2 regions of the Ornithinibacillus jepli genome follow, and region 2 is predicted to be linked to the other one. Evidence: predicted binding sites of a transcription regulator. Region 2 holds the regulator's gene; the other holds the start of a gene.
What was found. The regulator LexA, encoded in region 2, represses DNA repair genes until DNA is damaged. The targets are predictions, from matches to a motif close to CGAACATATGTTCG.
Positions count from the first base shown of each region.

Region 1: a site for LexA is predicted at 1,940-1,953, ahead of AB1K81_RS13645 (ImmA/IrrE family metallo-endopeptidase). Genes of this name have one in related genera too.

Region 1 covers NZ_JBFEGG010000003.1:370,470-382,696, reverse strand. The annotation lists gene AB1K81_RS13660 (sigma-70 family RNA polymerase sigma factor) at 236-727, opposite strand; gene AB1K81_RS13655 (XtrA/YqaO family protein) at 937-1,131, opposite strand; gene AB1K81_RS13650 (helix-turn-helix domain-containing protein) at 1,368-1,793, shown strand; gene AB1K81_RS13645 (ImmA/IrrE family metallo-endopeptidase) at 1,971-2,426, shown strand; gene AB1K81_RS13640 (hypothetical protein) at 2,772-2,987, opposite strand; tRNA gene AB1K81_RS13635 (tRNA-Arg) at 3,344-3,419, opposite strand; gene clpP (ATP-dependent Clp endopeptidase proteolytic subunit ClpP) at 3,676-4,263, shown strand; gene AB1K81_RS13625 (HPr family phosphocarrier protein) at 4,349-4,603, opposite strand; gene whiA (DNA-binding protein WhiA) at 4,710-5,657, opposite strand; gene AB1K81_RS13615 (gluconeogenesis factor YvcK family protein) at 5,676-6,635, opposite strand; gene rapZ (RNase adapter RapZ) at 6,639-7,523, opposite strand; gene trxB (thioredoxin-disulfide reductase) at 7,978-8,928, opposite strand; gene AB1K81_RS13600 (tetratricopeptide repeat protein) at 9,007-10,017, opposite strand; gene AB1K81_RS13595 (glycerol-3-phosphate dehydrogenase/oxidase) at 10,165-11,814, opposite strand; gene AB1K81_RS13590 (acyltransferase) at 11,926-12,227, opposite strand, start outside.
Region 2 covers NZ_JBFEGG010000001.1:937,572-949,798, forward strand. The annotation lists gene hfq (RNA chaperone Hfq) at 1-173, shown strand, start outside; gene spoVK (stage V sporulation protein K) at 339-1,274, shown strand; gene hflX (GTPase HflX) at 1,335-2,576, shown strand; gene AB1K81_RS04870 (methionine gamma-lyase family protein) at 2,581-3,816, shown strand; gene AB1K81_RS04875 (MerR family transcriptional regulator) at 3,920-4,333, shown strand; gene glnA (type I glutamate--ammonia ligase) at 4,405-5,736, shown strand; gene lexA (transcriptional repressor LexA) at 5,885-6,508, opposite strand; gene AB1K81_RS04890 (YneB family resolvase-like protein) at 6,783-7,430, shown strand; gene AB1K81_RS04895 (DUF896 domain-containing protein) at 7,515-7,751, shown strand; gene tkt (transketolase) at 7,839-9,839, shown strand; gene sirA (sporulation inhibitor of replication protein SirA) at 9,979-10,431, shown strand; gene AB1K81_RS04910 (YneF family protein) at 10,483-10,707, shown strand; gene AB1K81_RS04915 (cytochrome c biogenesis CcdA family protein) at 10,886-11,590, shown strand; gene AB1K81_RS04920 (Na(+)/H(+) antiporter subunit B) at 11,645-12,082, shown strand; gene AB1K81_RS04925 (response regulator) at 12,109-12,227, shown strand, end outside.

The DNA.
Region 1 (12,227 bases), on a different contig from region 2:
TAAAATCATTAGCTCCGTCCAAAAATAGAATAACTCTTTTGATTCCTCTAACACTCTTATACCATTCCAATCCCTCCCGTCTCACACCATACACGTTCAACACTATTCCTTTTCATAGTATTAAAACTCCAATACTTTGATAAATCCTAAATCAGATTATAAGGCTCGTGTATGATCTTTTTTTTATGAAATAAAGAGCTTAAATCTGAAAAGCTCCTTTCACTTATTAAGAACTTCATACGACATCTGCACGACAAATTTTATCCTTCGCACGCTCAATATGTTTTTGAACTGTACTTCTACCAATATTTAATTCATTAGATATTTCTGCGTATGATAGCGCATAGACCGTATGCAATAAGAAGCATTGCCTTTGTCGTGGTGTCATTTCTGCTAGAATATTGATAATAGTACTCTTCTCTACTTGGTTTAATTTCCGTTCTTCGGGTATAATTTCCAGTGATGGAAACATGTCCATATCCTCTATTGCCATACGTTGATATGCTGCCTTTTTATCGATTCCACGTATTTTATTTGGCTCTCGACCAGTAGACATCCATTCAATCGCTTCTTGAATTGTTTCAATCATGCTATTAATTTGCGTCTTATCTAGCTGATCCAGTAATGAGTCTCCTAAATTGTTTTTCATGTTGAATAACGCCTGCTTACTCTGTTCATATTCTAGAATTAATTTATCCGTCCAATTTTCCGTTGATTTTCGACTCATCTAAACTCCTCCACAACGTTTCATATTTGTAAATACATAAAAATAAGGACACCAAACAATAGACTAGCTATCATTCAGTATCCTCCAGCTTACTGGTAGAACTATTTAAGCATTTCTTCTATAATTTCTTTATTAATCCTAGCTTCAAAGAATAAACTTAATACCCATTCAATAGCCACTCTATTGAATATGAAGCCATAATAATTCAGTCAAAATTCTTCCCCTTCATCAAACTTGATGCGCTTCACCTTCCCCTGATGTGTAATAATCTTCGTCTCACCATGTTCAGGTAAATAAGTTATCCTAGCTTTCCCTTGACAATACACTACAACAAATGGTTTATCTCTTTCATTGATATCGATAATTAATGCACCCTTCTTAATAGGTAGATCTTCTAATCTCATTCCATCTCCTCCCGATTGATAGTTAACCTGCTCGAATAAGCAGCCACTTATTACTTTTACCAATCAACATAGCTTGGCCACCTCCTTTTAGAAATGAGTTGCTCGTCTTGTGTTGTAACTTGACACTAAGATAATCTATTTCGTGTTAAATGTCAACACAAAATTAGATTTTTATTTATTTTTGTGTTGTTTTACGATACAATAAACTGTAAGACTAGGAATCAGTGGTGATCAATATGGTAGCTAACAATAATATTGGGGACTTTTTGAGGAACTATCGTAAGGAAAATAACGGCATGTCCTTACGAGCACTTTCCGAAAAAACTGGTATCAGTTTCTCTCATTTAAGTAAAATTGAACGCGGAGAGCATAATCCATCTAAACCCACCTTAAGATTATTAGCAAAAAAGCTTGAACTAGAATTAGACGACCTCTTCATTATGGCTGGATTTGCACCTGAGAAAAAAGGTAGTGAATTCGATCTGTTTTTTTCTAGTCAGGATCCTGAAGAACATCGGAGAGTTAATATCATGGAAAAAATTACCAGGGAATTCCATGATGCCGATTTAATGTTTAACGACCTTGCCAACATGACATCAGAGCAATTAGAAGAGGTTTATGAATTTATAAAATTTAAATTAAGTAAGAACAGGGAGAGTTAGTTTGTTTTACGAAAGGTAATTCCAACTAACAAAGAACACCTTTATTTTCGAGTAATACCACATCTAAAGAGAGCTATCAGGGTTAAACCAGGATTGGACTTTTAAGGGGTGCATAAATCTGCACTCCTCATCTTATACCACAAAATAGAACGTATATTCGTATTTAGGAGGATGGAAATGTATACGCATTTAGAAGATTTTGTTTTCAATTTATACAATAATTTATCCATTAGTCATCCTGAGCAATTAGATCTAGAGGATATTGCCATTAAACTCGGGATAAACCTTTATTATAGCTCCTCTACCTACAGATATGGTAATAGTATCATCCTTCAATATGATACCAAACAAAAACAATGGCAATTATTCGGACATGAAATATGTCATTTTTTAAGACACTTCGGTAACCAACTAACGATGAAAAAATCCTTTATGGACCTTCAAGAATGGCAAGCGAATCATTTTGCCTATCACTTTTGCGTTCCAACCTTTATGCTAGAAAAACTACACACACCTACGGTTACGGATATTATAAGCATATTTAATGTTGAATTCGATTTTGCACTCAGGAGGCTGGAAATGTATCAGAGTAAAATGATATTGGAGGGAGAAAAAATATGTTTGAGTATGTAACGTTTAAGTAAGGTTTGAAATCTGGTTAGTTGCCCACTTTTCTGTATAAAAAAGCAAGGGTAGAAATCACTCTCTATCCCTTGCTACTATTAATTTTGTAAAATGCCCCCAGAGGAATAGACCCGCGGCAAATTTGATAGGAATAAATAATAATATCACAATCAGAAATCCATACTTCAGAAAATCAAATGTTAAAAATTCAACTTGTTTTAAGAAAATGTTTCTAGAATTGATTTTTATAACTGTTCCTTGTTATTTGCTGCTTCCACATCTCGTTTAACATTTGAGTGTGCTCTCGCATCATCATTGCAGCCCATTTAAAACTTCCTCGATAGTTCATTCATATTATGCCCCCAATTTCTTTCTGACTGGTCCTGCTGAAAGGATATTCTCCAATTTAAACGTTCTAATCTTTTTACGCCAATAGCAAAAAGCCACAATAGATTCATCACGCATGCTAATTACACGGACAAACCTTTGGGTCACTTGACTTTTAGAGTCCATATAAAAGATAATGATTTTCTCTTTATTTTCGATGGAACGTAAGAATAATCCTTTCATCACAGACCACCCCCACAGAACATTTGTTCCTATTATATCATAAAACAAGAACGTGTATACCCCATATTCAGAAAAAATTAAGCTTAATTGAGTTTTTGCTTGGAGATGATTTTTGCAGAGTTAAATGGAAATCTAGTGGCACACCTTTTTAGGTACTGGAGTGCTTCCGAAAGTAGTTCAAGAACGATTGGAGTATAGTTCAATACAAAAAAACGTAGACATGTATTCTTATGTTATTTCAGGAATACAATAAATTGCAGCTATTATATACAAAATTCTTTATCTACGGCTAATTGGATAAAAAAAGCAAGGGAAGAAATCACTCTCTATCCCTTGCTACTATTAATTTTGTAAGACGCGCCCAGAGGGATTCGAACCCCCGGCAAACCTGGTACCGGAAACCAGTGCTCTATCCAGCTGAGCTATGGGCGCACAATATAGGATGGTCAAATAGAAAATCTGACACATAGGCTATTATAACGTTTGCGAACACAATTAACAAGTAATTTTAGTTGGAAAAGGTTTATTTCGTTGTGGTAAAGGGCATCATGAAAAGTATGATTTTTCCCTAATACATAATTTGAAATAATAGTCGAACGTTTTTGTTTGACCTTAATTGACCATTGTTATATGATGAAATTATCCAAAGATTGGATATATCCATAGAAAAGATTAAGGAGGAATTCCAATGAATTTAATACCTACAGTTATTGAACAAACAAATCGTGGTGAACGCGCATATGATATTTATTCCCGTTTATTAAAAGACAGAATCATTATGTTAGGAAGTGCAATTGATGATAATGTTGCAAATTCAATCGTTGCACAATTACTTTTCCTAGAAGCAGAAGATCCTGGGAAAGATATCTCTTTATACATTAATTCACCAGGTGGATCCATTACAGCTGGTATGGCAATTTATGATACAATGCAATTTATTAAATCTGATGTATCTACAATTTGTACAGGTATGGCTGCATCAATGGGTGCTTTCTTGCTTGCAGCTGGTGCTAAGGGGAAACGTTTTGCTTTACCGAACAGTGAAGTAATGATTCACCAACCATTAGGTGGTACTCAAGGTCAAGCAACTGACATTGAGATCCATGCTAGACGTATCATTCAAATGAGAGAAAACTTAAACAAAATTCTTTCAGAACGTACAGGTCAACCAATTGAAGTAATTAATCGTGATACTGAACGTGATAACTTCATGACAGCTGCTGGTGCAGTAGAATATGGTTTAATTGATAAAGTGTTAGAACGTAAGCCTGAATAATGAGAAGAGAGGGTGGATCCGAATGGATTCACCCTCATTTTCATTCATAATGTTATCTACTTCACATAGTAAGTTAATTAAAAAACTACTTTTTGCTAACAAATGATACTAAGTGATTTAGTGCCACTTCCTCATCAGAACCGTCAGCAATTAATTTAATGGACTCCCCAGTCGTAATTGCCAGACTCATTAACCCCATAATGCTTTTTGCATTTACTCGTTTACCCTCTTTCTCTAGAAATAAATGCGCAGCATATCGATTTGCTTCTTGCACAAACTGTGCAGCAGGTCTTGCCTGCAGCCCCGACTCAAGCTCAACTGTAACAACTCTCTCCACCATATTCTTCTCATCCTCCCCTATGTTAAGCAAAAACCAAATTGATGCATAATTAAAAAAATATTCATGATACACTATTATATCATGAATATTTTAAATGACAATTAAGTTAAGACAAAATTTCACCTTGTTTAATTTTTTCTGCAAATTCATCTATTTTCTTTAATCGATGATTTATACCCGACTTAGAAATTTTACCACTACTTACTAGCTCGCCAAGTTCTTTTAACGATACATCCTCGTGCTGAACACGTAATATCGCAACCTCGCGTAGCTTGTCAGGTAACGCTTCTAGACCAACGGTATTTTCAATCAATTTAATATTTTCAATTTGACGGAAAGCAGCACCAATCGTTTTATTCAGATTAGCTGTCTCACAGTTTACTAATCTGTTAACAGAGTTACGCATATCTCGAACAATTCGTACATCCTCAAATTTAAAAAGGGCATTATTCGCTCCAATAATACTTAAGAACTCGGTAATTTTCTCCGCTTCTTTCATGTAAACGATAAACCCCTTTTTCCTTTCCAATACTCTTGCACGTAACCCAAAGGAATTTAACAGTTCACTTAATGCATCATTATGTTCTTCATTCGTATTAGAAATTTCCAGGTGGTAAGAAGAAGTTTCTGGGTTATTAATTGAACCGCCAGCAAGAAAGGCTCCACGTAAATACGCTTTCTTGCAGCACTCTTTTTCTAAGTATTGAGAGGAAATATTTCGTACGAATGTATAGGAATCTTTCATAATCCCTAATTCCGTTAGCATTTCATGGACGTCTTCCTTTAATCGGACAATATAGACATTATTTTTTTTAAGCTTCATTTTCTTCCGAACTAATAGCTCAACAGGAATTGGGGAAAAGCTAGCCTTAATTAACGTGTAAATACGTCTAGCTATGGCTGCATTTTCTGTTTGAACATCTAAAGTATAACGAAAGTTTGATAAGGAAACTGTACCATTCATCCGAATTAAAGCAGCTAGTTCTGCATAGGAACAACAATCTTCATTTTCATAAGAAGTTAGTTCTTTTTTAATTTCAGAAGCAAAGGACATTATTTACCCTCCTTTACCTTATTTTTTAATTAATGAAAATAAAAGGTTAGCAATTTTTTCTGTATCATGGCGAATTGTTCCCCTTGAGTAATCAATTATATCGCCCTCTATAATTTCTAGTCCCATATCCAATAATCTTTCAACATCATAAACAACTGGTTCTGCATTTTCCCCAGCATAAATATCACGAATTTCGGGAGCGATTTTTTCTCTATTCACTACAACTGCATCAATTACATTATTTCCTACATGATTGATAATTGCTTGTACATGATCACTTGCTGAAAAGCCTGTAGTTTCCCCAGCTTGAGTCATCACGTTACAAACATAAACAATTTTAGCTTTCGCTTTTTGTAGAACTTCACCAATTTGAGGAATGATTAAGTTTGGCATAATACTAGTAAACAAGCTACCAGGTGAGATGACAATTAAATCTGCTGTTTCAATTGCTTTTATCGCATTTGGTAGTGGCGAAACATCTTCAGGATTCAAAAATACACGCTTTATTTCTTTACCTGATAATGGTATATTAGATTCCCCTTCCACAATTGATCCATCCTTCATCTCTGCACACAATGAAATATTCTCATTAGAAATAGGATAAATCTTCCCCTTTACGTTTAAAACCCTTGAAATCTCCTTAATTCCAGTATAAAAGTCTCCTGTGATAGAAGTCATTGCAGCTAATAGTAGGTTTCCCATGGAATGACCTGATAGATCATTTCCATCTGCAAATCGATGTTGAAATAGCTGTACTAACATCGGTTCAACTTCAGACATTGCTGCGATAACATTCCGAATATCGCCGGGTGCCGGAATAGCCAAGTCATTTCTAATTCTTCCAGTGCTACCACCATCGTCTGCAACTGTCACTAACGCTTTAAGTTTTATTGGGAGATTTTTAAGACCACGCAAAAGAACTGGCATCCCAGTTCCTCCGCCAATAACCACAATTCGTGGTAGATTCTGTTCTGTCATGATTTAATGGCCCTTTCTTTTTTCGATATCTCGATGGGTAACATGCGTAATATAATTACCTGCTAATTTTTTAGCAAAATACTCTGCCAAAGCAACAGAGCGATGTTGTCCACCTGTACAACCAATTCCAATTACAAGCTGTGACTTCCCTTCTTTTTTATATTGAGGAAGCATGAATTGCAATAAATCCAACACTTTTTCCTGGAATTTCTGTGTTTCTGACCACTTGAAAACATAGGAGGAGACATCCGGATTAAGACCTGTTAAAGGCTGTAAATTGGCAACATAATGTGGATTAGGAAGAAAACGCACATCAAACACTAGATCAGCATCAATTGGAATTCCATATTTAAAGCCGAAGGATACCATATTTACCGAGAAAATCTCCTGTTTCTCCTCGGAATAAAATTTAAGGATTTTTTCACGTAATTGACGTGGTTTCAAATTAGTTGTATCGATAACTTTATGTGCACGTCCTCGCATTTCATCGAGTATTTGACGTTCTTGTTTAATCCCTTTAAGTGGTAAATCTCCAATAGCCAAAGGATGGGAGCGTCTTGTTTCTTTATATCTTGTAACAAGCTTTTCATCGTTTGCATCAAGGAATAAGATGTGCTCATCTAACCACTCTTCTTCACTTAAAATATCAAGTGCTTCAAATAACGAATCAAAAAATTCTCTCCCACGAAGATCCATAACAAGTGCAACTTTATGAATATTATTTGTAGAATCTCGCATTAATTCTAAAAACTTCGGCAATAATGCAGGTGGTAAATTATCTACACAGTAGTAGCCTAAGTCTTCAAAACTTTGAATAGCGACGGTTTTACCGGCACCTGACATTCCAGTTATGATGACCATTTTTGTTTCTTGCTCAACATTTGTCATTTCCTTCACCCCATACCGTTCGCTTAAAGTATATAAAGCTACATCTCGAATGTAGCAAAAGTTTACACTACTATATCTATTATACATGTAATTAATTTAATGCTACAAGAAAATGATTATTTTTCCTGTTTTGATGATAAAGTGTAAATATTGAATAGTTGATTATATTATAGATGAAAAATTTTTTTGTACTAAGCGGCCCGAATACACGGAGACTCCTGCAGGGGGACAGGCCGAGGTGAGATCCCACAGGAGCTTTAGTTCCGAAGAAGCTCACCAGCTCGGTCCGCAGTTCTCGTAAGAAAAATAAAAAAAATACGCAGATGATATACATCTGCGCCAATAACTAATCTATCTATTAAAAAGGGGGTCAATTAGTTAATTATATTGTACCCCATAAATGTTTCGTGCGTGTTACAACAACGTTAAGATGTTTTTACTTTCAAAATTTACCTTAATTTTTCGCTTTTATTTTTTCTTCTAATTCCTCTATATATGCTTGAGCTGCTTGTGCAGCAATCGATCCATCACCGGTTGCCGTTACGATTTGTCTCAGCTTCTTGTCGCGAATGTCACCAGCTGCATAGATTCCAGGAATAGCAGTTTCCATGTTATCGTTAGTGACTACATATCCTTCATCATTTGTAATACCTAACGACTTAAATGGTTCACTTAATGGTACCATTCCAATATAAACAAATACACCATCAGCAGGCTTTTCATAAGTTTCACCGGTTACCAAGTCTTTTAGTGTAACACTGGAAACTTTACCTTCCGGACCATTGATTTTTTCTGCTGTTGTATTCCAAATGAAATCAACTTTTTCATTATCAAAAGCACGTTGTTGAAGGATTTTTTGTGCACGTAGCTCTTCACGGCGGTGTACAATAGTTACTTTACTAGCAAATTTAGTTAAGTAAACTCCCTCTTCAACAGCGGAGTCTCCTCCACCAATGACAATCAGTTCTCTTTCCTTAAAGAAAGCACCGTCACATACTGCACAATACGAAACACCGCGACCGCCTAATTCTTCTTCACCAGGAATGCCGAGTTTTTTATATTGGGCACCTGTAGCAATAATAAGTGCTTTCGTTTTAAAAACTTTTGAACCAGCATTGATTACTTTATAATCTCCTTCGTCCTCAACACTTTTTATATCACCATATGCATACTCAGCACCAAACTTCTTTGCATGCTCAAACATTTTATTAGATAAATCCGGTCCAAGAATATGATCATAGCCCGGATAATTCTCTACGTCTTCTGTATTTGCCATTTGTCCACCTGGAATACCACGTTCAATCATTAACGTATCCAAGTTAGCTCTAGATGCGTAAAGTGCTGCAGTCATACCTGCTGGACCTGCACCGGCAATAATTAAATCGTATATTTTTTCTTCGGACATGTTTAACGCCCCTTTCTAAAACAATTAGTACTCTATCTAAAGGGTATAAAATTTATCATTCCCCGTCTATTGAAATGCTCAAGAATTCCAAGGACCTTCTTCAGCTGATAATTTAGGATGTCTACGACAACCTTCTTCCCATAAGCTTAATGCCTTTGAAGGTTCACCTAAACGATAAGCTGTCATACTATACCAACGATAGTACGAAATATGACTTTTCACGATTCCTTTATCAAGCATACGAAAACGATTGTATGCTTCTTCAGATAATCCTGTTCGAGCTAACGTCACAGCAATACGTAATTTTTGTTGTTCATGCATCGGGTATATATTTAGTAATGCACCTATATGCTTTTCATATTCTCTTTCATTGCCTGTCTCATAATAAAAAACAGCTAGATTCGTATGACTGTATAAATTATTTGTATCTTCCTTAAATAATTCAAGCTCTTTTTCAATAGCTTCCTCTTTTCTACCTGAAAAGAAGAGTGCAAATGTATATTCATGATGAGCTATTTTATGCTCGGGAAAAAGTAAAATCATTTCCTCTAATAAAGCTAAAGCTTTATCCCATTCACTATTTTCTAAATGATGAAATACCGTCTCTTGATATACTAAGAGTTCATCCTCTTCATCAAGCTCCCAATCATCATCCTCCATGTCATCATCTATTTCAATTAACTGCAATAATGATTTAGCATCGTCACTAAAATCACCATCAGGTTCCTTATCTAAATATGACACAGCAAATTTCTTCGCATCATTTAAAAGTCCCAAGTGGGCATAATTATTTGCAAGTAAATAATAACAATCTACATATTGGTCACCTGTAGCTTGTAATACATTCGTTAAAATTTGATTTGCCTTATGAAAAGAACCGGTTTCTGTATAGATGATTGACATTTGACATTGGTATAATGGATTATCTGGGGCGGTTTCTACCGCTTTTGTTAACCATTTTAATGCAACATCAAACTTTCTTTTACGAAACGCTTCTACACCTTTTGCAAAATAGAAATCACCTGTAGGGATAAAAGGGATAACATTATTAGTTTGTGCTTGTTTTTCCTTTTTTTCTACTGGTTGCATGCATATCCCCCTATTTTTTCACATATCGCTAGAAGTATACCATACTTATAGGTGAAATTATATACTAAGTTTGGGATGTTACATAATAGCTAAGTAGTCATTAGAAAAAGCCTCCCCTAAAAATTTCATAGTGGGGAGACCTTTTTATTAACTAGTCGGTTCTACAGCCTCTTTCAGTAAAGTATCCAACTCTTTCGCAAAGTCGACGTTTCGTTCTGCGTTCCAATTTAATTTTTTTCTCATGTATTTAATCACACCTGCTTTATGTTCTCTAACCCAATTAATATTAAAAAATAAAGCACCCGTTCTTCTAATAAAGAAGTCGGTCGGTTTATAAACAAGTTCATTTTCTATGCTATAACAAAGCTGTGCAAAAACAACTGGGTCAATTCCTTCTTCCCTAGCTTCTAACTTATTCGTTTCAAACAACTCAAATACCTTTTCAACATTAGCCCCATATCTTTTGACTAATTGCCTGGCCACATTATATTCAATACCTAACAGCACTCCTTGATCTACTTTTTCCTTCAAAAACTTTTCAAATCCTTTTGAACCATTCACCTCCCCACCAGATATAGGAAGATGTTTCGTTACCGATTCCGTATACACATCTTTTAACTGCTTAACGACGGTATTAACCGCTTGTTCAGCCATTTTCCGATAACCTGTCAGCTTCCCACCTGCCATAGAAATCAATCCGGAGTTAGATATAAAAATTTCGTCCTTTCTCGAGATTTCACCTGGCTTTTTACCATCTTCAGCAATTAAAGGTCTTAATCCAGCCCAGCTTGATTCCAAATCTTCTGCCTTAATTTTAAGAGTAGGAAACATATAATTAATAGCATCTATAACATAATCTCGGTCTTCTCGGTTCATCGTTGGATGGGAAATGTCACCTTCATAAGTCGTATCAGTTGTACCTACATAGGTCTTTCCATCCCGAGGTATGGCAAAAATCATTCTGCCATCAGGTGTATCAAAGTAAATAGCCTGTTGTAAGGGAAATCTTTCTTGAGAAAATACTAGGTGAACACCTTTTGTTAATTGAAGATGTTTTCCTTGTTTGGAACCATCTAACTTACGCAACTTATCTACCCAAGGTCCACATGCATTTACGATTTTTTTCGCATAGATTTTATGGGTTTCCCCATTTGATTGGTCCTCTACTTCCACCCCAATTATCTTTCCAGTGTCATTGTAGATAAAGGAAGTCACTTTTGTATAATTAATCGCATAGGCTCCTTCTTCGACTGCTTTTTTTATGACTTCTATTGTTAAGCGTGCGTCATCAGTCTTATATTCCACATAAAAACCGGCACCTTTTAATCCATCCTTCTTTATCAATGGTTCCATCCGTAACGCATCTTTTGCAGATAACATTTTTCTCCGTTCCGATCGCTTAACTCCAGCTAAATAATCATAAAATCTAAGTCCAATATTCGTTGTTAACGGGCCAAATGTTCCCCCTTTGTGGAAAGGCAGAAGCATCCATTCTGGTGTTGTAACGTGAGGTCCATTTTCATATACAATAGCCCTCTCTTTGCCAACCTCTGCGACCATCTTAAATTCAAATTGCTTTAAATAACGAAGACCACCATGTACGAGTTTAGTTGAGCGACTTGACGTACCAGCCGCAAAATCCTGCATTTCTACAACAGCTGTTTTAAGTCCTCGAGTAACCGCGTCTAATGCAATTCCAGAACCTGTTATTCCTCCACCAATAATGAGTAAATCAAGATCTTCTTTTTTCATCGCTTCCAATATTTTTCTTCGATCGAAACTTGAAAAACTCCCCATTACCGTTCCCCCTTAAAATATTTATTAATACTAATCTATTAGTTAGTCCTTTCTTTTTAGAATGCATGTGGGAAAAATGCATTAAAAAAACCACAACCAACTAATGTAATTCTAATCATTAGTTGAATTGCGGTTCATTCTATCCTGGAGGAATTCTTTCGCACGATTCTCCATTTCTTCTTTTGTATAAATCATTTTCATTGGATTACCACCGACAAAAGCACCTGCTGGCACATCCTTATGGACTAGTGTTCCTGCAGAAACTATTGCACCATCGCCAATTGTAATACCGGGAAGAATTGTGCTATTAGCACCAATCATTACTTCATTACCAATGATGACTTCTCCTAATCGATACTCTTTAATTAAATATTCATGAGCTAATATCGTCGTGTTATAACCGATTACCGAAT
Region 2 (12,227 bases):
AGCATATTTCAGTTACTGTTTTTCTTACGAACGGTTTTCAGCTAAGAGGCATCGTAAAGGCTTTTGATAATTTTACAGTATTGTTGGAGTCAGAAGGAAAGCAACAGTTAATTTTTAAACATGCAATTTCTACTTTTGCACCAGCTAAAAATGTAAATCTTGATAAAGAATAAAAGGAATATTCCTAAAAATACGTGTCGTTCCCAATGGGTCTGTCCTCCAAAATAGAATGATGTTTTGGGGGGCGGACCTATGTTACGTTACAGGTAAACGATATAGGCATTTGTCACAACTTTATCCCTCTGAACGTATAATAAGATGACTAAGGAGTGATAAAGTTGACTACGCAAAAGATTCATCATAAAAATGGTAAAATTAATATTGTATTACAAGATAATAAAGCAGCTAAAATAGATAACAATAAGCGTGAGGAATATGTAGGCAAAGAACCTTTTGCTCATATTGATCAAGAATTATCCTCATTTGTTGGATTAAGTGATCTGAAACAAAAAATAAAAGAAATCTATGCAACTATCATTATAAATGAAAAGCGAAGTCAAATGGGGCTATATAATTCCAAACAAATTCTGCACATGCTCTTTAAAGGTAATCCTGGCACAGGAAAAACGACAGTGGCGAGGAAATTAGCTAAAATATATTTTGAAATGAACTTATTATCCAAGGGACATTTTATTGAAGCTGAAAGAGCGGATTTAGTTGGTGAGTATATTGGTCAAACTGCTCAAAAGACGCGTGCACTTATACAAAAGGCGATGGGTGGCGTACTTTTTATTGATGAAGCATACTCACTAGCACGTGGCGGAGAACGAGATTTTGGTAAGGAAGCTATTGATACTCTCGTAAAACATATGGAAGATAGTGGTAATGACTTTGTATTAATATTAGCTGGGTATCCTTACGAAATGGACAGATTTTTAACCCTTAATCCCGGTCTGAAATCTAGATTTCCGTTTATACTTGAATTCCCTGATTATGACGTAGATCAATTAATGGATATAACGCGACAAATGGCGTCAGAAAGAGAATATCAATTATCTAAGGATGCAGAGTGGAAACTAAGAAATTTCCTCTATAAACAAAAAAATGATCCTACTAGTAACTTCTCTAATGCGAGATTTATCCGTAATGTCGTAGAACATGCGATTCGAATGCAGGCGGTGCGATTATTATATAAGGATAATATCTCTCCAGATGAGCTTATATTGTTAACAGGTAATGATTTAAAACTAGAAGACATTCAGTCCATATGGTAATTTTATTACTCAACATAGCGACATAAATTATAGCAGTCAATTAAGGAGAGAATGAGTACAATGTCCGAAGAAAAAGTAGTTGTAATAGCTGTTAAAAAGCCGCAGCAGCAGGATGATTATTTTGGGTCTTCACTTGAAGAACTTATATCACTTGTAGATACTGCAGGTGGTACTGTTGTAGAAGTAATCACGCAAAATAGAGAACGAATTCATCCTGCTTTTTATATTGGTGAGGGCAAAATGGAGGAAATTAAACAAAAAATAGATGAACTTGAAGCTGACATAGTTATATCAAATGATGAATTATCAGCTGGGCAATCACGAAATTTAAGCGATTACTTTGATAGAAGAGTAATTGATAGAAGTCAACTTATCCTCGATATTTTCGCAAAAAGAGCAAAAACGAAAGAGGGTAAACTTCAAGTAGAACTAGCGCAATTACAATATTTATTACCTCGACTACGTGGGCAAGGTGTTCAATTATCTCGGTTGGGTGCAGGTATTGGTACACGTGGTCCTGGTGAAACAAAGCTGGAAACAGATCAACGACACATTCGTAGACGCATAGATGATATAAAAAGGCGGTTGAAGCAAGTTGTAAAACAGCGTGATCAATATCGTAAACGTAGAAAACAAAATGAAGTGTTTCAAATTGCTATTGTTGGTTACACCAACGCTGGAAAGTCAACATTATTCAACCGGTTAACGGATAGCGAATCTTTAGAGGAAGATAAATTATTTGCAACGTTAGATCCTCTAACGAGAAAATTACAATTTACGTCCGGTCTAGAAGTTTTAATTACGGATACGGTAGGATTTATTCAACAGCTCCCAACTACATTGATAGCAGCCTTTCGTTCTACTTTAGAAGAAGTACAGGAAGCAGATTTTATTCTTCATGTTGTGGACAGTTCACATCCAGATAATGAGCAACATCAAGATACGGTTATAAAATTGCTCGACGAATTAGAGAGTAGTTCGATACCGATGTTAACGGTTTATAATAAAAAAGATCTTATAAAAAATGATTTCATCCCGAGAAATCGGCCCTATATCATTATTAGTGCTTTGGAAAATGAAGATCTAGTTCGATTAGTGAAGAAAATAGAAGAAGTGCTGATAAAAGAATGGGAGCCTTATCAAATTAAAGTCGAAGCGGATAAAGGTAATTTGCTTAATCGTTTTGAGCATGAGACAATTCTTAAGGAAAAAACATTTGAAGAAAATACTGAATCCTATATTGTAACTGGATTTATTCGTCCGGAACATCCGCTTAAGGGTATTGTAAAGGAGAAAAGTTAGAAACATGAACGAAATAGAGAGACTCGTAGAACAAGCAGAAAAAGACATTGCAACAATTCACATGGAAATTAATAAAAAAGTGGAAGTGAACCAAAAAAGAGTATTAGATGCTTTCCGAAATAATAAAGTAAGTGATAGCCACTTTAATTCTACAAGTGGCTATGGTTATGATGATATTGGACGAGATACATTGGAAGCTGTATATGCCGATGTGTTCGGAGGAGAGTCTGCTATAGTAAGGCCACAATTGGTATCTGGAACTCATGCAATTACTACAGTATTTTATGGGTTGTTAAGACCTGGTGATGAACTAATTTATATTACGGGAAAACCGTACGATACTTTAGAAAATGTAATAGGATCAGATGGAGAAAATACTGGATCACTCAAGGATTTTCAGATTACATATAATGAAGTATCTTTAACAGAGGAAGGTCAGATTGATTATCCTGGAATAAAAGAAGCAATAAATGATAGAACAAAAGTGGTCGCTATTCAGCGTTCAAAAGGATATGCAAATCGACCTTCCTTTACAGTTGATAAAATTGCGGAAATGATAAGCTTTGTTAAAGGATTAAAGGAAGATGTCATAGTGTTTGTTGACAACTGTTACGGAGAATTTGTTGAAGAAAAGGAGCCGTTACATGTTGGTGCAGACATTATGGCTGGGTCTTTAATTAAAAATCCAGGTGGTGGAATTGTACGTGGTGGCGGCTATATCGTTGGACGAGATGACCTAGTTACATTATGTTCGTACCGTCTCACTGCACCGGGGTTAGGAAAAGAATTGGGAGCAACATACAATCTACTTCAGGAGATGTATCAGGGCTTTTTCCTATCACCACATATTGTTGGTGAGGCGTTAAAAGGAGCAATCTTTACATCTAGGTTATTAGAATTGTTAGGATTTGTAACAACACCATACTATCAAGAGAAACGAACTGATTTAATCCAATCGGTGACATTTGAAACTCCGGAACAGATGGTAGCATTTTGTCAGGCAATCCAACGAAATTCCCCGGTGAATTCTTTTGTTACGCCTTATCCAAGTGAAATGCCTGGCTATGAAGATGAAGTGATTATGGCAGCGGGAACATTTATTCAGGGGTCTAGTATTGAACTATCTGCAGATGGTCCAATTCGAGAACCTTATACTGCTTTTGTACAAGGTGGACTAACATATGCCCATGTAAAAATTGCGTTAATCGAGGCTGTACAAGCTATAATACAGGAAAAGTAATCTAGAAAATTGAAAGTTTAGAGATGATGTTAACTTACCTAACATTTTGTTGACAGAATAACTCACATTTAATATAATAATTTTGTAAAGGGAGGTCATAATCATGAATGACACAGATCGACGCTCCATGCCTTTATTCGGAATTGGTATTGTAATGAAACTTACTGAACTAACCGCTAGGCAGATTCGCTACTACGAAGAGAATGAATTAATTCATCCAGAGCGAACAGAGGGGAATCAACGACTATTCTCATTCAATGATGTAGATCGACTACTAGAAATAAAGAATTATCTAGACAAAGGTTTAAATCTTGCTGGTATCAAATTGTTACTTAACGAAGAAGACTCTGAAAAAGAGCAAAAAGAAGAAGAAAAAGCATTACCTCAAAAGCAAAAATCAGACCTAACCGATAAAGAGCTAAGAGCGATTTTGAGACAAGAAATTACCGAAGCGAATCGGTTTGGAAAAGCGAACCTAAGGCAAGGTGAGCTTGCTAGATTCTTTGTTAATAGGTAAATAAGTAGGTATAGAGGGAAGGAGTTTCCTACTATATTAACTTTATTTTAAATTTTAGGAGGAGAAAAATTATGGGTTACACTAGGGAAGAAATTGAAAGAAAGATTAAAGAAGAAAATGTAAAATTTATTCGACTTCAGTTTACAGACATGCTAGGAACAATTAAAAATGTCGAAATCCCATTAAGTCAATTGGAAAAAGCTCTTGATAATAAGATGATGTTTGACGGTTCTTCAATTGAAGGTTTTGTTCGCATTGAAGAGTCTGACATGTATCTTTATCCTGACTTAGATACATTTGTTGTGTTCCCTTGGACTTCTGAAAAAGGTAAGGTTGCACGCTTTATTTGTGATATTTATCGTCCTGATGGTACACCATTTGAAGGTTGCCCTCGTTATAACTTAAAGCGTAATCTGAAGAAAATGGAAGAATTAGGCTTTGATGCATTTAATATTGGAACAGAACCGGAATTTTTCCTATTCAAATTAGATGAAAAGGGAGAGCCTTCATTAGAACTAAATGACCATGGTGGATATTTCGACTTAGCTCCTACTGATTTAGGAGAAAATTGCCGTCGTGACATCGTGTTAGAATTAGAAGAAATGGGCTTTGAAATTGAAGCATCCCACCATGAAGTTGCTCCAGGGCAACACGAGATTGACTTTAAATATTCCGACGCATTAAAACATGCTGATGATATCCAAACATTTAAACTAGTAGTTAAAACAATTGCTAGAAAGCATAATCTACATGCAACATTTATGCCAAAACCATTATTTGGTGTAAACGGATCTGGTATGCATACAAATATGTCTTTATTTAAAGGTAATGAAAATGCATTTTACAATCCGAGTGGAGATTTAGAATTAAGCGAAACTGCTTATCAATTTATTGCGGGTATTGTAAAACATGCAACTGGATTTACAGCTGTTACAAACCCTACTGTTAACTCTTATAAACGCCTAGTACCTGGTTATGAAGCACCAAGCTATGTAGCATGGTCAGCAGCTAATAGAAGCTGTCTAATGCGTATTCCGAACTCTCGTGGACTAAGTACTCGTGTTGAAGCAAGAAGCGTCGATCCAGCTGCTAATCCTTATATGGCATTATCAGTATTATTAGCTGCGGGTCTTGATGGAATCCGTAACAATTTAACACCGCCTCCTGCAGTAGATCGTAACATCTATGTTATGTCAAAAGAAGAACGCGATGAAGTTGGTATTAAAGATTTACCATCATCTTTAATTGATGCATTACAAGAACTGAAAAACGATGAAGTAATCGTGGAATCTCTTGGTGAGCATTTATTTGAACACTATATTGAAGCAAAAGAGATAGAATGGGATATGTTTAGAACGAGCGTCCATCCTTGGGAGAGAGATCAATATCTAACTAACTATTAATAATAAAAAACCGGTAATTTAAAGGCAACCCCTTTAGTTTACCGGTTTTGTTTGCAAATAATAGTACTATACTGAAATAACTAGAACTAACGCCTATTGCTTAAGAGAGCAATAGGCGTTAGTTAATTTTATAGGGGAAATATCTTTATTAATGAATGTGGCGATACAAGCCAACTACTTTACCGAGTATGGATACATTTTTATATATTAATGGTTCCATCGTAGTATTTTCAGGTTGCAAGCGAATATGATCCTTTTCTTTAAAAAATCGTTTTACAGTTGCTTCGTCATCTTCGGTCATTGCTACAACAATATCACCGTTTTGAGCAGTATTTTGTTGTTTGACGATGACCATATCACCGTCTAAAATACCTGCCTCTATCATACTCTCACCATCAATTACAAGTACAAATAGATTTTCATCTGGACCTGCAGTCGAACTAGGAATTGGTACAAATTCTTCAATGTTTTCAACAGCAGTTATCGGGATACCAGCTGTTACTTTACCAATGACAGGTGCATATCGAGCTTCGTCTCTAGGAATATTACTTTCCTCATCTAAATCTAGTATTTCAATAGCTCTAGGTTTAGTAGGATCACGTCGTATAAATCCTTTACTTTCTAGTCTAGAAAGGTGTCCATGAACAGTGGAGCTCGAGGCAAGGCCTACTGCTTCAGCAATCTCTCGAACAGATGGTGGATAGCCCTTTAATTTGACTTGTTCTTTTATGTATTCAAGTATTGCTTGTTGTCTAGTTGATAATTTAGTCATCTATTAAACACCTCGCACATATAATTTATTATTGCTAGTTTATCATCGATAAGAAAAAAAAGCAAACATTCGTTCGAAAAAAACTGTTGACAAGAGCGTATGTTCTGTTATACTAAAAATACGAACAGAGGTTCTTGTAATGTAAAGAAGAAGGGATGATGGAGAAATGTTTGGTAAAGTAAATTTGACAGATTTATTTTATATTGTTGGTTTTGCTTTAACATTAGGATTCTTATACCTTTCATTAATTAGTGCATAATAGGAGAATTATAAATTGAATGTAATTATTTACTGCCGTGTGAGTACAGATAAAAAAGTTCAAGAGACATCATTAGCTAGACAAAAAGAAGAATTACTTCAATTGGCTAATCGGTATCAGTTTAATGTCATCAAGTGCATAGAAGAAAGAGCAAGTGGATATGAAGTGGAACGTGATGGGGTTTTTGATATGCTAGAGTCATTTGAAAATGGACAAGCAGAAGCTCTTTTAATTCAAGATGAGACAAGACTTGGCCGGGGCAATACAAAAATAGCTTTATTTCATCAACTAACTAAACTCAACGTCCAAATTTTTAGTTCGATTCATGATGGGGAGCTTGAGTTATCTGAATCTGATTCAATGGTACTGGCTATTGTAGGGATTGTTGAAGAGTATCAACGGAAGATACATAACTTAAAAATTAAGCGAGGAATGAAAAAGGCTATAGCTAATGGGTATAAACCTGCTCATAACCTTACTAATCAACATTTATCACCAGGTAGAGAACGGAAAGAAGTGCCAATTGAAGAGATTATTCGATTACGAAATAATAACCTTACGTTCAGTGAAATAGCAAAGACCTTAAATGGTCTGGGTTACGAAGTATCGAAGGCTACAATCCATCGAAGATATCAAGAATACCAAATAATTGATTCAGATTAACTGAAAAGGTAATATTAAAAAGCAAGAGCATCCAATGTTCTTGCTTTTTAATATTTTCATGATATGAACCTAGGAGGTTACTATATGATTTCACAAGATAAACTTGACCGAATTAATGCGTTAGCTAAAAAGGCAAAAACTGCTGAAGGATTGACGAAGGAAGAACAAAAAGAACAGAAAACATTACGGGAAGAATATTTAGGAAATGTACGAAATTCCTTTAAAAATCAGTTGAAAACAATGACAGTTATTGATCCAAAAGGCAATGATGTGACACCGAAAAAACTTCGTGATATGCAGGAAAGAAACCAAAAACACTAGACATAGTAATGCTATATTAAGGAATACTAGAAATATGGTAGGCTGTCATTACTTATAGCTAGTTACTTAAGGAAAGGAGTAGAAATTATGTCAATCAACATAGAACAGATGTCAATTAATGCAATCCGTACATTATCTATTGATGCTATTGAGAAAGCAAATTCTGGTCATCCTGGATTGCCTATGGGGGCAGCTCCAATGGCATATACTTTATGGACAGATTTTATGAACCATAATCCGAAGAATTCTAAATGGTTTAACAGGGATCGTTTTGTTTTATCAGCAGGACATGGATCAATGCTTCTTTATAGTTTACTGCATTTATCGGGGTATGACGTTACAATAGATGATATAAAAGCGTTTCGTCAATGGGGCTCTAGAACTCCAGGACACCCAGAAGTTCATCATACAGATGGAGTTGAAGCAACGACTGGCCCTTTAGGTCAAGGGATTGCTATGTCTGTTGGAATGGCGATGGCAGAAGCGCATTTAGCTGCCAAATATAATAAAGAAGATATTCAGGTTATCAACCATTATACATATACACTAGTTGGTGATGGTGATTTAATGGAAGGGATTTCTCATGAAGCAGCATCCCTAGCAGGTCATTTGAGATTAGGAAAATTAGTTGTATTGTATGATTCGAATGATATTTCTCTCGATGGAGAGTTAAACCGTTCATTTTCTGATAACACAGAAGAACGATTCCGATCTTATGGATGGCAGGTTATTCGGGTGGAGGACGGAAATGATATAGTACAAATCCGTTCTGCAATAAAACAAGCGAAAGAAAATACGGAACAGCCAACATTAATTGAAATTAAAACAGTAATTGGCTATGGTTCTCCAAATAAATCGGCTTCATCAGCTTCTCATGGTGCACCACTAGGAGAAGATGAAGTAGTATTAACGAAGGAATTCTATCAATGGGGACATGAAGACTTCCAAGTTCCTAATGAGGTATATACTGATTTCAAGGAAAAGATTCAAGTTAAAGGAGAAAAACTTGAAAGTGATTGGAATAATCTTTTTACCACTTATAAACAAAAGTATCCGCAAGAAGCTAATGAATTAGAAATGGCAATTCGAGGGGATTTGCCAGAAGGTTGGGCAGAAAATCTACCTAAATATGAAGTAGGAAAATCATTAGCTACAAGAGCATCTTCAGGTGAGGTAATAAATGCAATTGCTCAAGAAATCCCTAACTTCCTTGGTGGTAGTGCAGATTTAGCTGGGTCTAACAAGACTACAATAAATGGGGAGGAAGACCTCACAAGACATAATTATAGTGGTAGAAATATTTGGTTTGGTGTACGTGAACATGCAATGGGGGCAGCATTAAACGGTATGGCTCTGCATGGAGGTCTAAAAGTGTTTGGCGGTACCTTCTTTGTATTTAGTGATTATTTACGGCCGGCAATACGTTTATCGGCAATCATGAATACACCAGTTACGTATGTATTCACACATGACTCTATTGCGGTTGGAGAAGATGGACCAACCCATGAACCGATTGAACATTTATCTTCATTTAGAAGTATGCCAAATCTCTCTGTTATTCGCCCAGCAGATGGTAATGAAGTGAATGCAGCCTGGAGACTTGCGGTAGAATCGACCGATCAACCGACACTCCTTGTCTTAACAAGACAAAACTTACCGACGCTAGAGGGGACTAAAGTAAACGCCTATGAAGGTGTCAAACGTGGAGGCTATATTCTAAGCGATGCTTCGAAAGAAACTCCAGATGCTATATTAATTGCTTCTGGTTCAGAAGTACAACTTGCAATGGAAGCACAAAAAAATCTTAGAGAAGACGGTATAGATGTAAGAGTAGTTAGTCTTGCATCATGGGATCGTTTTGACAAACAGGATGAAAGCTATAAACAAAAAGTATTACCAAAAGCAGTTAAAAACCGTATTGCAATTGAAATGGGATCACCATTAGGCTGGGAGCGATATGTAGGTCTAGAAGGAAAAGTGATGGGTATTACAACTTTTGGTGCATCTGCGAATGGTGAAAAGCTTATAGAAGAATACGGCTTTACGTTAGAGAATGTTATAATCAATGTGAAGAATTTAGTTAAATAAAATCCAGTAGTAATAGTCCAATTCGAATAAGAATTGGACTTTATTTATTTTCGACAAAACTAGTGATATTTTGTTTCGCAGTATGACATTATTTTTTAATAGATTACGTATAATAGATGGAAAAGGGGAGGGAAGAAATATGAAAGAATATAAAGTATATTGGATTAAAGAAGAATTTGCTAAGCATTATTATTATAAGTGTGACATTCTATTCCGATTTTTAAAAGAACACTATTACAATCAATTACGTAATGACTTACTTATGCAATTTAATTTTATAACCGAGAACTTCCCAAAGGATCCTCTAATCTCACAATTAATTAGACAACCTAAAAATACTTTGCGAAGAGAGTATAGTATGGATAAGCTAGAAATAGGAAATAAAAGAGAATTTATTACTTTACATATTGAAGAAAAACATATAAAATTTCGTTGTGAAACATTACAGGATGCTGAAGCATTATTATTTCCTACTTTGAGACGGTTTCATCCATATTTATTCATCATTGATAATGATTATGAAAATTATGGATGGATTTCGCCTGTAAAGATTAGTACTGCATATAATAATGACCAAGTATTGTATTCTTAGAACTGTTTTACTATACTGTATAAGAGACAACACGAAGGAGGAAACGAATAAATGGACGTAATTTGGGTCGTATTAATTGCTATAGCAGCTTTAATTGCTGGTGTTGCTCTTGGATTTTTTATTGCCAGAAAATACATGATGAGTTATTTGAAAAAGAATCCACCAATTAATGAGCAAATGCTACGTACGTTAATGATGCAAATGGGGCAAAAACCTTCACAAAAGAAAATTAATCAAATGATGCGTGCGATGAATAATCAAATGGATAATAAATAGCGTTCTGCAATAATGAAATACTAACATAAGTATACATTGCACAGAGATAACCCGTACTAAATCCTAGTAGGGGTTTTTTCATGACAATATTTTCGTCTAATTGTCAAAATCATTAAGCATTCTTTTGTAATCCTTTTGTTATAATGAGTAATAGACACAGAAATTCAGGAGGCTAATTATGTCTGAAATAAATATTTTTCTTGCATTTGGAGCAGGGTTTCTTTCATTTGTTTCTCCATGCGTTTTACCACTCTATCCTGCTTTTTTATCATACATAACAGGTATGAGCGTTAGTGAAATTAAAGATGAAAATAAAATGTTAAATCGTAATAGTATTTTACATACTCTTTGCTTTTTAATTGGTTTTTCAAGTATTTTTATTGTGTTTGGTTTTTTTTCTTCAGCCATTGCACAATTTCTTGTAACATATCAAGATATAATTAGGCAAATTGGAGCTCTATTAATTATATTCTTCGGTCTAGTTATTGTAGGGATATTTAATTTCAAATTTTTAATGAAAGATAAGAAAATCACCTTTAAAAACAGACCATCTGGATTTTTAGGATCGGTTTTAATAGGTCTTGCTTTTTCTTTAGGGTGGACGCCATGTACTGGTCCAATTCTTGGGGTTGTATTTACATTAACAGCTACTGAGCCAAGTAAAGGGATGGTAATGATGATTGCCTATATTTTAGGGTTTTCCATCCCGTTTTTTGTATTATCCTTCTTTATCGGTAAATTGAGTTGGATTAAACGCAATAGCCATAAAATTGTTAAAATCGGTGGATATATTATGATTGCTTTAGGAATTGCATTATTTTTCGATTGGTTGACAAAACTAACTGCATTCCTGGCAGGGTGGATAGGTTTCTATGGATTTTAATGGTAAACTATATTATTATAATACCTATAGATATTACATAAGGAAGTGTTGTTTTTGATTAAACCTAATAATCTGATATTACAAACTGCAACTGCTTTAATTGCCTTTATATTATTAGGGTTTTCTGTTTACTTATTTTTCGCAGGCCATAATGCTCCTGGTGGTGGATTTATAGGTGGATTAGTTACCGCAGCAGCAGTAGTTTTACTATATATGGCATACGGAATAGACTTTGTAAATAAAATATTGCCGATAAATTTCCGAGTACTTATACCAGTTGGGTTATTGGTTGCGTTTTTAACAGGTTTAGGGTCATTCTTATTTGATGCTCCTTTCCTATCACATACATTTGGGTATTTTGAATTTCCGATATTTGGAGAAGTAGAACTTGCAACAGCTATGCTATTTGACTTGGGAGTATACTTAACAGTAGTTGGAGTAACCGTTACAATTATTATAAATATAGCAAATGATACAGGATCAGAAGTTTGATTTTATATAATTGGGGGATTTGTTAAATGGCAAGAATTTTAATAGTTGATGATGCGAAATTTATGCGAACTACATTACAAACGATCCTAACAAAAAGTAACCATGAAATAGTAGGAGAAGCAGAAAATGGGGAAGAAGCTATTTC